Linked DNA regions of Pigmentibacter sp. JX0631. The protein of the gene in region 1 interacts with the protein of each later gene in a pairwise test. Links are inferred from orthologs where the notes say so. Each region holds a gene or a part of one and is shown in the gene's direction. Other genes may lie near its edges.

What was found.
Region 2: the proteins of QEJ31_RS02450 (region 1) and mrdA interact in binary tests that used the Escherichia coli proteins (3 or more experiments, as listed by UniProt). The link is inferred for Pigmentibacter sp. JX0631 from one-to-one orthologs.

The regions. Positions count from the first base shown.
Region 1 is NZ_CP123622.1:572,686-579,604, reverse strand. What follows is about bases 1,643-4,747. They hold QEJ31_RS02450 (PBP1A family penicillin-binding protein), read left to right. Parts: upstream 1,643-1,972; coding sequence 1,973-4,522; downstream 4,523-4,747. Other genes in these bases: QEJ31_RS02445 (inositol monophosphatase family protein), read right to left, coding at 4,519-4,747; QEJ31_RS02455 (hypothetical protein), read right to left, coding at 1,643-1,711. Outside these bases: QEJ31_RS02465 (hypothetical protein), read left to right, coding at 1-219; gloA (lactoylglutathione lyase), read right to left, coding at 222-629; more of QEJ31_RS02455, read right to left, coding at 644-1,642; more of QEJ31_RS02445, read right to left, coding at 4,748-5,340; QEJ31_RS02440 (Rnase Y domain-containing protein), read left to right, coding at 5,485-6,919. UniProt on the Escherichia coli protein: Cell wall formation. Synthesis of cross-linked peptidoglycan from the lipid intermediates.
Region 2 is NZ_CP123622.1:330,691-337,427, reverse strand. What follows is about bases 1-2,923. They hold mrdA (penicillin-binding protein 2), read left to right. Parts: upstream 1-408; coding sequence 409-2,439; downstream 2,440-2,923. Other genes in these bases: rodA (rod shape-determining protein RodA), read left to right, coding at 2,443-2,923; QEJ31_RS01435 (hypothetical protein), read left to right, coding at 1-387. Outside these bases: more of rodA, read left to right, coding at 2,924-3,564; QEJ31_RS01420 (hypothetical protein), read left to right, coding at 3,575-3,760; QEJ31_RS01415 (crossover junction endodeoxyribonuclease RuvC), read left to right, coding at 3,773-4,354; QEJ31_RS01410 (hypothetical protein), read left to right, coding at 4,309-5,520; QEJ31_RS01405 (M1 family aminopeptidase), read right to left, coding at 5,464-6,737. UniProt on the Escherichia coli protein: Catalyzes cross-linking of the peptidoglycan cell wall. Responsible for the determination of the rod shape of the cell. Is probably required for lateral peptidoglycan synthesis and maintenance of the correct diameter during lateral and centripetal growth.

The DNA.
Region 1 (6,919 bases):
GGTTATAATAATGAATTAGTTTATAATGATTTGCGGGAAAAGTTTAAAGACAGGAAAGAAGTAGAAATAATAAAAATACTTCGTGATGATTGTCCTGAAAATTATTTACTAACTCAACATTCTGATAGTCTTATGGTTGTATCTAAATCACGAGAACTTTCAAAAGAAGTAATTAAATTAGTAAAAAATTTCAAGAAAATTTTGAAAAACGTTAGTTAGATTTAACTAAGTTCTCCTGACAAAGGGCGAGGTTCTAGTAATTCTATTTTATATCCATCAGGATCAATCATAAAAGCGATATATCTTTTTCCACTCGGAGATTTTTTTGGCCCCCAACTTAAATCAAGTCCAAATTTTTGTAATTTTTTTTGAAATTCAAAGATGTCTGGTACTTCAAAGGCTAAATGCCCATAGGCAGTTCCTATTTCATACTGATCAACTCCCCAGTTATAAGTAAGTTCTAAGGTAGGTCCATTAGATTCATCATTAGGGGCTTGTAAAAATGCCAAAGTAAATTCACCTTCTTTAAATTCATCTTTAGAAAGAAGTTTAAAATTTAAAACATTACAATAAAATTCTAATGATTTTTCAAGATTTTTTACTCGGAGCATTGTGTGTAAATATTTCATAAACAATCCTTTAATTAAAAGTTAGTTAATTTTGCTTTTAAAATTTTTTTATTGATATTAGCCAGTCTTTCTTCTATCAAACTTCTTTCATTTTCAACGAAATCTCTTATTTCTTCTTTTTTAGAAAGATTTAAAGCTTTTTCGTATATTCTCTTTGCCTCTTCAATTTGTTCTAACTTTTCTTTTAAGTATGCAAGATAATAGTAAGATGCAACTAAAGATTCTTGATTGTTACTATCTTCAAAAATTTTAATTGAGCGATTAAGTTTTTGTTCACTTATGCTTAATTCTTGTTTTTCAAAGAAATAAATAGCTAGTTCGTGTTCAAAAGTCGCTTCCCATTCATTTAAATTATTTTGTACAGCTTTTGTCAATCCCTTGTTTAGATAAGAAATGAAATCATTTTCAAGTCGAGCTTGTTCCGAAGATAAAGCGGCATTATAATAAGCTTCTAATAGTTCGTTTAAATCAGCTTCACTTTCTAAATGTGTGATTACTTTTTTCCAAAATTGAATAGAGTTAGAATGTTCACCAATAATTCCATAAGTTAACGCCAAATGATGCTGAGTTTCAATTCTGTGTTTATTCTGTTCTTCGTTGGAAATATCGCTGTTTTGTTCAAGTTTTTTAGCAATAATTTCCAAAATAGGTACTGCTTTGCCAAAATTTTCATTTTCTAACTGGTGATTTACTAAATGAATAAGCTCTTCAATATTTTTAGTTAAAAAACTATCTATTTCTGTTGTCGTAAACTCATACCGTTTATAATTTTCATGTTCGTGATGATGGTGGTCGTGTCCACAGCCAGCGTGTTCGTGATGATGGTCGTGTCCGCAGCCAGCGTGTTCGTGATGATGGTGGTCGTGTCCGCAGCCAGCGTGTTCGTGATGATGGTGGTCATGTCCGCAGCCAGCATGTTCGTGATGGTGGTGGTCGTGTCCGCAGCCAGCGTGTTCGTGATGATGGTGGTCACTTTCATATTTACAACATTTTTTAGAAGGATTGTGTTTGCAGCTTTGGTCTTCCTGTGAATGTGAGGATGAAGGTTCTTTTTGATTGGAGTCGTTATTTTGGCTGCTCATTGTATGGTATCCTATTAATTATATTGAATTTATTGAAAATACTACAAAAACTGAAAATCTAACAGTATTTAAAGTATTTTCATGTTGAAACACTAGCACTATTTTGCCCTGTTTGAGAACTAAAATAAATAAACTTGTACCCATTCTTCTCTCCCCATAGTCTTAAAATTTAACTAATTCTTATTTTTTAGAAAAAAAAACCGAAACATGAGGGCACGATTGGACGTTAAAATCTTTGTAGATGAATACAAGGTTTGAATTATGCTAAAAGATAAATTGGTGAAACTTCTGCCACTTGTAAACTTTTTTATCAAGTATTCTAAACTTATTGTTAAACATTATAAGATATTAATCATTCTTATTTTTGTTTTGTTAGCTTCGTTTTCTTTTTATGAATTTAAAAAAATTAAAAGAACACTTCCAAATTTAGAAAAACTTTACAATTATGAACCAGCTTTACCCACTGTCATTTATAGTCAAGATGGTGTTAAAATTGCAGAGATTTTTGAAGAAAGACGTTACCCAGTATTGATAAATGAGATTTCTCCATTTGTAAAAAACGCATTTATTGCAGCAGAAGATGCAGAGTTCTATAATCATCATGGACTTGATTGGAAAGGTTTTTTAAGAGCTTTTTTACATTTCGTAACTTTTTCAAATCAAAAACAAGGTGGAAGTACAATTACTCAGCAATTGGCAAAAAATGTTTTACTAACAAAAGAAAGAACAATTATTAGAAAAATTAAAGATATAATTGTATCAAATGAGATAGAAAATTCATTTCCAAAAGATAAAATTTTGGAATTATATTTGAATACAATATATTTAGGTAACGGTTCCTATGGAGTGGAAGCAGCTGCGCAAAATTATTTTCGAAAAAATAATATGAAATTATCTCTTGCAGAAGCAGCTCTCATTGCTGGATTAACTCCCGCTCCATCTGCGTATGATCCGAATGACAATTTCCAGGCGGCAAAATTAAGACAGTCATATGTTTTAGAAAGAATGTTCAAAACTGGAATGATTACAAAAAATCAATATGATAGAGCAGTAAATGAAAATTTAATTTTTTATAGGGCTGAATCCCCAAATAATAAAGTAGCTCCATATTTTGTAGAAGAAGTAAAAAAACAATTAATAAATAATTTAGAAATAGAAAATTTAGGAAAAAGTGGTTTAACTGTTTATACTACTCTAAATTCCAAAATTCAAAATGCAACTCAAATTGCAATACAAAATTTTGCTGATGCATATCAATCAAGAAGAAGTTTTAAAGGGCCAATTAAACAACATGGTTCGTCATTTAATCAACATTTAAAAGAGTTTATTTCATCAAAGCCAAAAGAAAATGAAGAAGAAAGAGCTATTGTTACTTTTATTAATGAAGAAATTCAAGCTGTAGGAATAGCCACTCAAAAAGGTGTTGGTGTCATTTTAGAAGAAGACATCATGTGGGCTCTAAATGCTGATATTAACAAAGAAACAGGAGATACTGATATTAACAATGTTCTAAAAGTTGGTGATGAAATACATGTGCAAAAATTAAATAAAAAAATGCAATCACGAATTGTTAATGATAAAAAATTTATGTTTACTTTAAATTCATATTTACAATATTTTAATAATCCATCTAAAGAGAGTTTTGCTAGATATACTTTAATTGACACAGTTGGAATAGAAGCAGCTGCTATGGTGATGGATTCAAAAAGCGGTGAAATACTTGCAATGGTGGGTGGTGAACACTTTTTAGTGAGTCAATTTAATCGTGCTACTCAAGCAGAACGTCAAGTGGGAAGTAGCGTAAAACCTCTTTACTATTCCTATGCAATTGACTGTGGATTTACTCCTGCTTCAAAAATAGACAGTCCAAAAATAGATTTAGATGGATGGCAACCTGAAAATTATGGCGGAAAAGAATCTGGGCGAACAACATTAATGCAATCCTTAGCTTTAAGCTATAATATTCCAAGTATTTTTCTGTACCACGTTATGGGGCCATCTAAAGTTACAAAGCATTTAACTCGTTTTGGTTTTAATTGGCCATTATCTGATTTGAGCGTAGCATTAGGAGCAGGAACTGCATCGTTACTTAAAATGGTTCAAGCTTATTCTATTTTTCCAAATTCAGGAAAAATGACTTTAGGATTTTATATAAATGAAGTTGTTGACAGAAATGGTGAAGTCATTTATTCAGCAAAAAATGAAAAAATATTCCCCTTAAAAATCGAGCCACAATTTCCTGAAGATGCTCCATTTCTTCCTGGTAAAACAGTGGAAAAAGAGAATGAAATAGATAAATTGCAAATGATTTCACCTCAGGCAGCATATGTTACTTTAGATCTCTTACGTACAGCTGTTCATATTGGAACTGGACAAGGTGTTTTAGGTTTAGGAAATTATGTTGGAGGAAAAACAGGAACCACAAATGCAAATACAGATGCATGGTTCCTTGGAATTGCTTCGCAACTAGTTGGAGGAGTTTGGATTGGATATGACGACAATTCTAAAACTTTAGGAACTGGAGGAACGGGATCTGCAATGGCTGCACCTATTTGGAAAACAATGATGCAAGGTGCAATTAAAAATTATTCTTTAAAAAATTGGACAAGACCCACAGGTATTCATGAAATAGCTATTGATAAAAATACCGGAGAACGTTCAACAGGAAGTGATGCAATTGGTGTTTTTATAATAGATGGAACCGAAACTGGTGGTAGTTACTTTAAAGAAGCCTTAGATGATGGTAGTAATCCTATTAATAGCCAACAAGAAGTAAGTAATCAAAGTTTTGATAAATCAAAACACAATTAATTGGCGTAATTTATTTTGATTAAATTAAATAAGCTTTCATGAATTTGAGAACTTGCAGCAATAATACCTCGATCTTGTAGCGGACAAAATTCATTTCCTTGGAAATTAGTTACTTTTCCTCCAGCTTCGATTATTAATAATGCTCCTGCTGCTGTATCCCATGGAGCCAATGGAGTTTCATAAAATCCTTGAAACATACCTTTTGCAGTATTAGCTAGATCAAGTGCTGCAGCTCCATTAATTCTTAAACCCAATGAATTATTTTGTATTTCGCCAATAGTTTTTGTAAGAGGAACAAGATCTTTCCCTTTATTAGAACTAAATCCTGTGCAAATACTAGCCATTTTCAATTCTTCTAAAGTTGAAACCTGTATTTTTTGGCCATTACAATATGCTCCTTTTTCTTTTTCAGCATAAAATATAGTTTTTGTAGTTGGTTGATAAATGGCTGCTAATTGGCATAAAAATCTTCTATTTTTTAAAAAACCAAAGGCTATTGAAATGCAATAATATGGATTTCCTTTCGAGAAATTAGTGGTTCCATCTAATGGGTCTATGATCCAGATGGGTTCGAAATCTTCTTTTTTCGCATATTCTGTTAATCCTGATTCTTCAGCTAAAATACTGTGAGATGGAAAACAATTATGAATTTCTGCTTTAATTACTTTTTCCGAATGAAGATCAGCTTCAGTTACAATCCCTTGATTATTGCTTTTTTCCGAAATTTTAAATCGTTTTGCAAAATATTCAAGGGTAATTTCTCCTGCTTGTTGGGCTATTTGGGTTATAAAAGCTTCTGTGGGTTGAGATGCGCTCATTATTTCTCTCCTAAATAGAATATAGTTTCTCTAATGAGATAACCGTGCTACCTTTGTTCTAAAGGTAGCTTCTCTCTCTGGTAATGTATATTGCCTGTAAAAGGAGTCGTCCTTTCATAATATGAAAAATAAAAAGGTTTTAAAATGCATTGGTCAATATACACAATTTGTGGAGCGTCATTCATTGGTTTGACTTGCGGGTTTTTTCTAGCAAAAGCTTTTGCCCGTCGCTCTTTAGGAAATATTACTGAGATCCCCGTTAAAGAAAATATGGAAGCTATTTTAAAAAGTGCAGAAGTTCAAAGAAAAATGATTCTTGAAGAAGCATTAATTGCAACTAAAGAACAATATCAAGCCGATGCTGAACAACTTGATAGCGAACGTGAAATATTGTTGGCTCATCAGGAAATCTATGAACAAGAATTGAATGAAAAACAATCAGAATTAGATAAAATGGGAAATGAGCTTGATAAAAAAGAAGAAGCAATTGCTAGGAAAAAGAATGATATAGATAATTCTGTTGAAAATATCAAACATCTAGATAAAAATACCTTAGAAATAAATAATAATTATCAGTCTATGCTTGAAAATAAAGTGGGTAAAAATAAACATGATTTGTTTCATGAATTGTCTGAAGAACTAGTTGCTGCTGAAAAATTGGGAATTTCAAAATGGCTCATGGATAATTCTGAATTTTTGAAAAATGAATCTCAAAGACTCGCCAGAGACACTTTAAATTCAGTTTATTTAAGATATCAACCTAATTTTATTTGGCCAAAATCTTCTTTTATTGTACCAGTTAATTCAAAAGAAATTCTTACTAAACATTTTCATGAAGAGTCACCAATAGTACGTTTTCTTATAAATGGAACTGATTCTTCAATTAGCGTCCTTAATTTTAACGAAGAATTGCCTTCAGTATTAAAAATTGCTGGAGGATCTGGTGTTGATAAAGAAGTTATAAGACTCACTTTGGAGGAAATTTTAAGCAAAGATATTTTTTCTGAAGATAAAATTCAAAATATCTTTGAACGAAATCGAAAAAATATAGATAAATATATTTTTAAAATTGGTGAGGAAGCAATAAAAGGACTTGGATTACCACATGATATGCATCCAGAAATATTAAAATTGATTGGCTCCTTAAATTATAGAACGAGCCATAGGCAAAATCAGTATTTTCATTCCATTGAGGTAGCTAGATTAGCAGGTATGATTGCGGACGAAATCGGTGTATCTAATTTACATGCTAAAAGAGCGGGAATTTTACATGATATTGGTAAAGCTTTAGATTATAAAATTGAAGGAAGTCATGCTGTAATTAGTGGTGATTATGCAATCCGTTATGGAGAAAAAGAAGATATTGTTGATACTGTTTTAGCTCATCACGATGATAAAATAGTTGAAACTCCATTTGCCTATATTTTAAAAGCGGCTGATGCATTATCTGGCGCAAGACCTGGGGCAAGAGTAGATATGGAAGAAGGCTATCATAGAAGAATTGATGGTATTTCTGGAGTTGTGAACAGTTTTCAAGAACAAGGAGTTACTGGCTCGGCTATTATGCATGCTGGACGCG
Region 2 (6,737 bases), 240 kb from region 1 along the record:
CAACATTTTTTACCATTAGCTTTAATTAAAATATTATTCATTGCAATTTTATTGCAAGTAAATTCATCAATACCAAATGGTTTTTACATTATGTATTTTTTGTTAATTATTGTATTTTCACATATTCTTTCAAAAATATTTTTATTCAACAGTTACTTTGGACAATTTTTTATTTTTTTGAGTCTGTTTTTTCTAAAATTTTTTCTTTTTTATTTTACAATACAAAACAGAGATTTTTTGACTTTAGTAGGTTTACTATCCATTTCATGGAAAGGCTTTATTTCTTCGCTAATTATCGCATTACCTTTATTTAAATTTTTAAACTTTATAGATTCATTTTTTGAATTTATTCCTTCTCATGATAAAAAGAAGTTAATAGATCTTTAAATTTATTATTGGAGTCGGATAATGCTTGATAATAGGTCAAGACAAGAGTCTGTTTCAGATCCAAATCGGAGAAATATTATAGTTTCCTGTTTTTTAGGAATTACAGCAGCTATTACAGCTCGTCTTTGGTATTTACAAATTATTAAAGGAACAGATTTTTCTGTAGCATCGGCAAGAAATAGAGTTAGAGAAATTACAAGACCTGCTCCAAGAGGACTTGTTTATGATCGAAATAGCCGTATTTTACTTTCAAATAGATTGTTTTTTGATTTAATTGTTATCCCTCAGTATCTGCAAAATAGACCGAAAACTCTTTCCATTGTTTCTGATTTATTTCATATACCAATTCAACAAATTGAAAGAAAACTTTTAGATTCACAGGCAAACCCAAAATTTGTGCCTGTTAGAATAAAAAGAAATTTATCTCTTCATGAAGTAGCCACTCTTGAATCTAATAAATTCTTTTTACCAGGAGTGGATGTGGATTCTGCACCTCGAAGAGATTACTTAGGTAATGAATCAGCGCATTTGTTTGGTTACCTTGGTGAGGTAACGGCAAAAGAATTAGATATTTTAAATTCACAAGTCTCTAATTATCAATATCGTGTAGGTTCTATTATTGGAAAAACAGGAATTGAAAGAAAATATGAAAAATATCTTCGTGGCGGAGAAGGGCGAGAAGCATTGCTTGTAGACGCATTGGGAAGGTTACAGGCTGACAACTCATTAGATATTTCTTTAAATTTGAGTAGACCCGCCCAAAGAGGAAATGATGTTTATTTAACAATTGATTCAGACTTGCAAAATGTTGCGACAGAAGCATTTCGGAACAAAAATGGAGCAGTATGTGCAATAGATCCAAATAATGGTGAAATTTTGGTATATCTATCTAATCCCAATTATAAATTAGCAATGTATCAAGATGGTTTAACTATGGAAGATTGGCAAAATTTAAGATCAAATCCATTTAAACCATTACTCGATAAAGTAACAGGTGGGGCATACCCCCCAGGTTCTACATTTAAAATTATTGTAGCCTTAGCAGCTCTTGAAGAGGGAATTGTTACTGCTGAAAGAAAATTCAATTGTCCAGGCTATTTTGTCTTAGGAAATGGGCGTTGGAAATGTTGGAAACATACAGGTCATGGGCCAGTTAATATGTCTGCAGCCTTGGAATTAAGTTGTGATGTTTATTTTTACAACGTTGGAAACTTAGTGGGAATTGATCGCATAGCAAAATGGGGAAAACTATTTGGATTAGGCGAGAGAACAGGTCTTGATTTAAATATGGAATTACCTGGAATTTCTCCTTCAACAGAGTGGAAACTGCGTACAAAAGGTCTTCCCTGGTTAAGTGGTGATACAATTAATGCTTCAATTGGACAAGGATTTAATTTGTGTACACCAATCCAAGTTTTAAACGCTTTTGCCGCTGTTGGTAATGGTGGTACTTTATATAAGCCACATTTTTTAAAGAAAATTATAGACAGTCAAGGAAAAGTAATTTTTGAAGAGAAACAGACAGAAATTAGAAAAATTAAAATAAATCCTGCCAATTTAGCAGTTGTAAAAAAAGGATTATTTGATGTTGTGCAATCTAATGTAGGAACTGCAAAAAGAGCACGTGTGGAAGGGTTTACCGTTTCAGGGAAAACAGGAACAGCGCAGACTTCGGCATTGAAATTTACCAAAGGTGTGAATCAAGAAGATGTTGCCTTTAATGCTCTAGATCATGCTTGGTTTGCTGCATATAGTCCAAGCGATACTCCTGAAATAGCAGTAGTTGTATTTAGTGAATACGACGGAGGGGGAGGTGGAGCCAATGCTGCTCCAATAGCGCAACAGATTATTGAAGCATTTTGGCGAAAAAAATTTCCTGAAAAATTTGCGAAGCCCGTGAAAAGCAGTTTGATACCGAGAAGACAAAAACCTATAATGGATAATAATTCAGAATTGCCAAATGAAAATATTCCTATGGAGCGTATTAATGAACAAAATCAAACTGATGGACAGCCATTAAATGAATCGGTTTTGCCTGAAGAATTGAGGTAAATTATGATTATATTTTCATTAATTAAAGATCGTTTTAAAGGAATGCCTTGGGGCATTGTTATTACAAGTTACTCAATTATTTGTATAGGACTTTATAATTTGTATAGTGCCACAAATGCTTTTTATTATCCTGCCCGATTTTATGATCAAATTATTTTTATTTTAATTGGTACTTTTGCGGCAATATTCTGGGGAGTTCTATTAGATATTAAAAATTTGGAACGTTTAAGTTTATTTGGATATATTTTAGTTTGCTTAATGCTTTTGGCTGTTGATATATTTGGACGTAGCGCAAAAGGAGCGGAGCGTTGGTTGGTTTTGGGACCAGTAAGAATTCAGCCGAGCGAATTTGTGAAGTTTGTTATTATATTAATTGTTGCAAGAAGCTTTAATTTAATGAAAGGTTTTTCTGATTTTTCTTTATTAAGTTTATGGAGACAAATTTTATTTATTGGTGTTCCTTTTCTGTTAATATTAGCACAACCTGATTTGGGAACGGCCAGTTTAGTATTGCTTATTTCAGGGCTACAAATTGCGACAATAAAAGTAAGAGGAAAAAGTATTTTAACCGTTCTATTCATAACTGTAACCTTATCTATATTGGCTTGGAACTTTATTCTTTATGACTATCAAAAACAGAGAGTGTTAACATTCATAAACCCAATGCTGGATCCTCGAGGTTCAGGGTATCACTCAATCCAAAGTATGATTGCCGTTGGGAGTGGAGGACTTTGGGGACAAGGTTTTGGACAAGGAACGCAAGCTAAATTAAATTTCTTACCAGAACGACATACCGATTTTGCGTTTTCTGTTTGGGCTGAAGAGCATGGTTTTATTGGTTGCCTGATTTTAATTTTTTTGTTTTCTATTTTAATTATTCAAATATTTCAAATAGCTGATAGAGCCAGAGATTCCTTTTCGGTATTGGCTACGGTTGGGGTTGGTGCATTTTTTCTTTTTCATTTTGTTATCAATATCAGCATGGTTTTAGGTGTCTTTCCGGTCGTTGGTGTTCCGCTGTCTTTTATTAGTTATGGCGGGACGCATATGGTTACTGCTTTGAGTTGCATTGGAATAGTAGTTGCCGTAGAAAGAAAAAGGTATTTATCAACAACATCTTTTTAAGAGGTTATTTGTGGTAGAAGAAGTGGTACAAGAAAAAAACTCAAAAATAAAAATATTATTTATTAGTGGATTTATTTTTACACTTATTTGTACATCTTTATATTTATTTTTAACTGCACTAGAAGATGAGCATAAAGTAGATCAGCCTCAACTTAATATTCATCAAAATCAAATAAGAACAGAAAAATTTCACTAGGTTAATATAGTAATGCGAATTTTAGGGATTGATCCAGGTACAAGAATGGCTGGATATGGTGTTATAGAAATACAAAATTCGGGAAAAATTTTGGCTGTTGCAGCTGGAGCCTGGGATTTAAATCCATCTCAAGAATTAGCTTCTAGATTAGCAACTTTAGCTATCGAATTTCGGCGTGTTGTTGCAGCGTACTCTCCAACACATTTATGTATTGAACTATCATTTTTGGCTGAAAACCCTAGATCGGCTTTATATTTAGGACATGCTAGAGGTGTGGTGCTGTCTGAAGCTCATCAATGTGGCTTGAAGATAAGTGAAATTAGCGCCACAGCAGCAAAAAAAATAATATCAGGCAATGGACGTTGTGATAAAAATGAAATTGCAAAAATTATGAGTTCATTATTGGGTTTTCAAATGCAATCTCTCCCACTTGATGCAACCGATGCGTTATCTATAGCCTGTGCAGATGCAATGCGACTAAAACAACAGTCTTTCCATCCAATGCATAAAAATGTTGCTAATGAAAAAAATAATAATATTTTAGAAGAATGGAAAAAATCGAAAAGACAAAGAAGAAAGTTACAGTTTTTTTAATGTTAAAAATTATATATTATTTCATTTTTATTTTTTTATTTTCTAATCTTTATGCAAATGATTTTAAGCAAGAATTAGATTCGGAAATAATATCATTCCCAACTAGATATAGATTATTTAAGTTAACGGTATATTCTCCTTTTACTGATCTTTCTTTTTCTATTGGTGACCGCGAATATAAAAAAAGTATTGAAAATATTTCAATTGGTCTTGTAAATAATGAAGCTGAAAATATTATTGGCCTTGGAATTAGCTTAGGACTTCTAAATGTTAAAAATAATTTTTATGGTTTTGGAATTTCATTAATTCAATTTACTGATGAAGTATTTAGCGGTTTCCAGTTAGGCTTATATTCGCAAACTAAAGAGCTAAATGGTTTCCAATTATCTCTTATTGCAAACTCAAATATCGTAAATGGATTGCAATTTAGCGGATTTAATTATGCCGAAGAAATAAATGGAGCTCAACTTTCATTTTCAACAAATTATGCAAGAAATTTAAAAGGAATACAATTTGGAATATATAATGATGCTGATGAGGTTTGTGGAGTTCAAATAGGAATAGTAAATAATGCTAAAAAAGTTTATGGATCGCAAATAGGATTTATAAATATAGCCGGAGAATCAAAAGGGTTATCGTTGGGAACAATTTTTTCAATGGATAAAACAAATGGCTTTTCAAAATTATATTTTGCTTCAGAAAATTATTTTCCCTTAAGCTATGGAGTAAAAATAGGTAGCAATTTGTTCTATAGTATTATTGAAGCTTCTCCTAAAAATTATGTTGTTAATAAAAAACTAGTGGGACTTTTTTTATTAAATAATAATTTTCTTACATTTCCCTTTGATTTAAATATTTCTTTTGGTATAGGAAGCCAGTTAAGTATAGATAAAGTATTTTTAGCATTAGAATTAAAATGGTTGAATATAGCGGAACAAGATGAAAGGGAATCAATTGGAGAGCATTTTTCTCTTCATTATTCTTTATTAACTGGATATAGAATATCAAAAGATGTAGAATCATTTTTGAAATTTTCTGTTTATAATATGGATATACCCGGAAAATTTCAATTACTTAATACAACAAATTACCTTCCAAACGAACAATATTTATTTACTCTTGGCTTTGGATTTCAAATGTTTCTTTTTGGGAGCGATCGGTTTTAATTTTTCTAGCACAAGTTTTATTTCTGTTAATTCATGTTGAATTTTTTGATACTTTTCTTTTAATTCATTTATTTCCAAGACTTTTTCAAAGTAGCTTTTTGTATCTAAGTTTTTGAGAAATTTTTGATAAGATCTCCTTGATCTTGGAATTAGCATTGATAAAATGCCATAATTTTTTCTTTGGTAAAATTTTCTAAATTGTGCATCATAATATGGATCTAACGAATTTGCCCAGATATCTGGTAAAGCTGAGGCAATCCGAATAGGAAATAAAGCTTCTGCAAAATAAATTAATGAAGGTCTTAGTTCTGATCTAATATTTGGATATTTGCTTGAAAGTTTGCTTAAAACTGTTAAAGCTCCAATATTTATTCGCCAATGTTGGGATATTTTTTCACAGAAAGGTTGTATTAATTTTAAGTGCTCAGGTTCACAAAATTCTGCAATTAAATTTAATGCAGCTTGTTCTAAAATTCCGTTAAAAGATGGTTTACTTAAAAAAGAAAATGCAAAATTTATTATTTTTTTTCTATTATCATCAGATCGTAAGAGTGAAGATTTTTGTGAAATTTGTTGGATAGAACGAATTGCGGTTTCTCTACAATTTAAAGTTTCTTTCTCATTTTCTGCAATAATTACTAATTTATCGAGCAGATTTATTTGTTTTATTTGTGATGAGTTAGCTTGTGCTGATATTAGTGCAGCTTTGGATAAAGGATGAGTGTCATTTAAAATTGTTAATAAATTTGCTCCATGAATTCGTCCTTCCTCACTAAGAATTTTATATGAAGAACTTCTTACTCTGAAGCTTTCTTCAGATTTTAGCCATTTTTCGATATGACTAAAATTTTCTTTATTATTATAATAAAGGCAGATATTTTTAGTAGCTAAAAATTTAAAATAAGAATATTTTGAATTTTGTTGTTTAAATATTTCTGAAATAAAAGATTCAGGAATTTTTTGGTTAACTTCTCCAATAATAGTTCCGTTCGGATCAAATATACAAAAAGACAATTTTTCTTTCAAAGGTATTGATATTTTTTTGTTTTTATCATCAATAATTATTTTAATTATTTCTTCTTTTTCACTGGAGTATTTTAAGTATATATTAGTTTCTAAATAAAATTCAGGAAATTCTTTAGAAATATTTTGTTTTTGAGAAATATTGATATTTATTATCGAAGTATCATACTTAGAAAACTCGCAAGAAACATCAA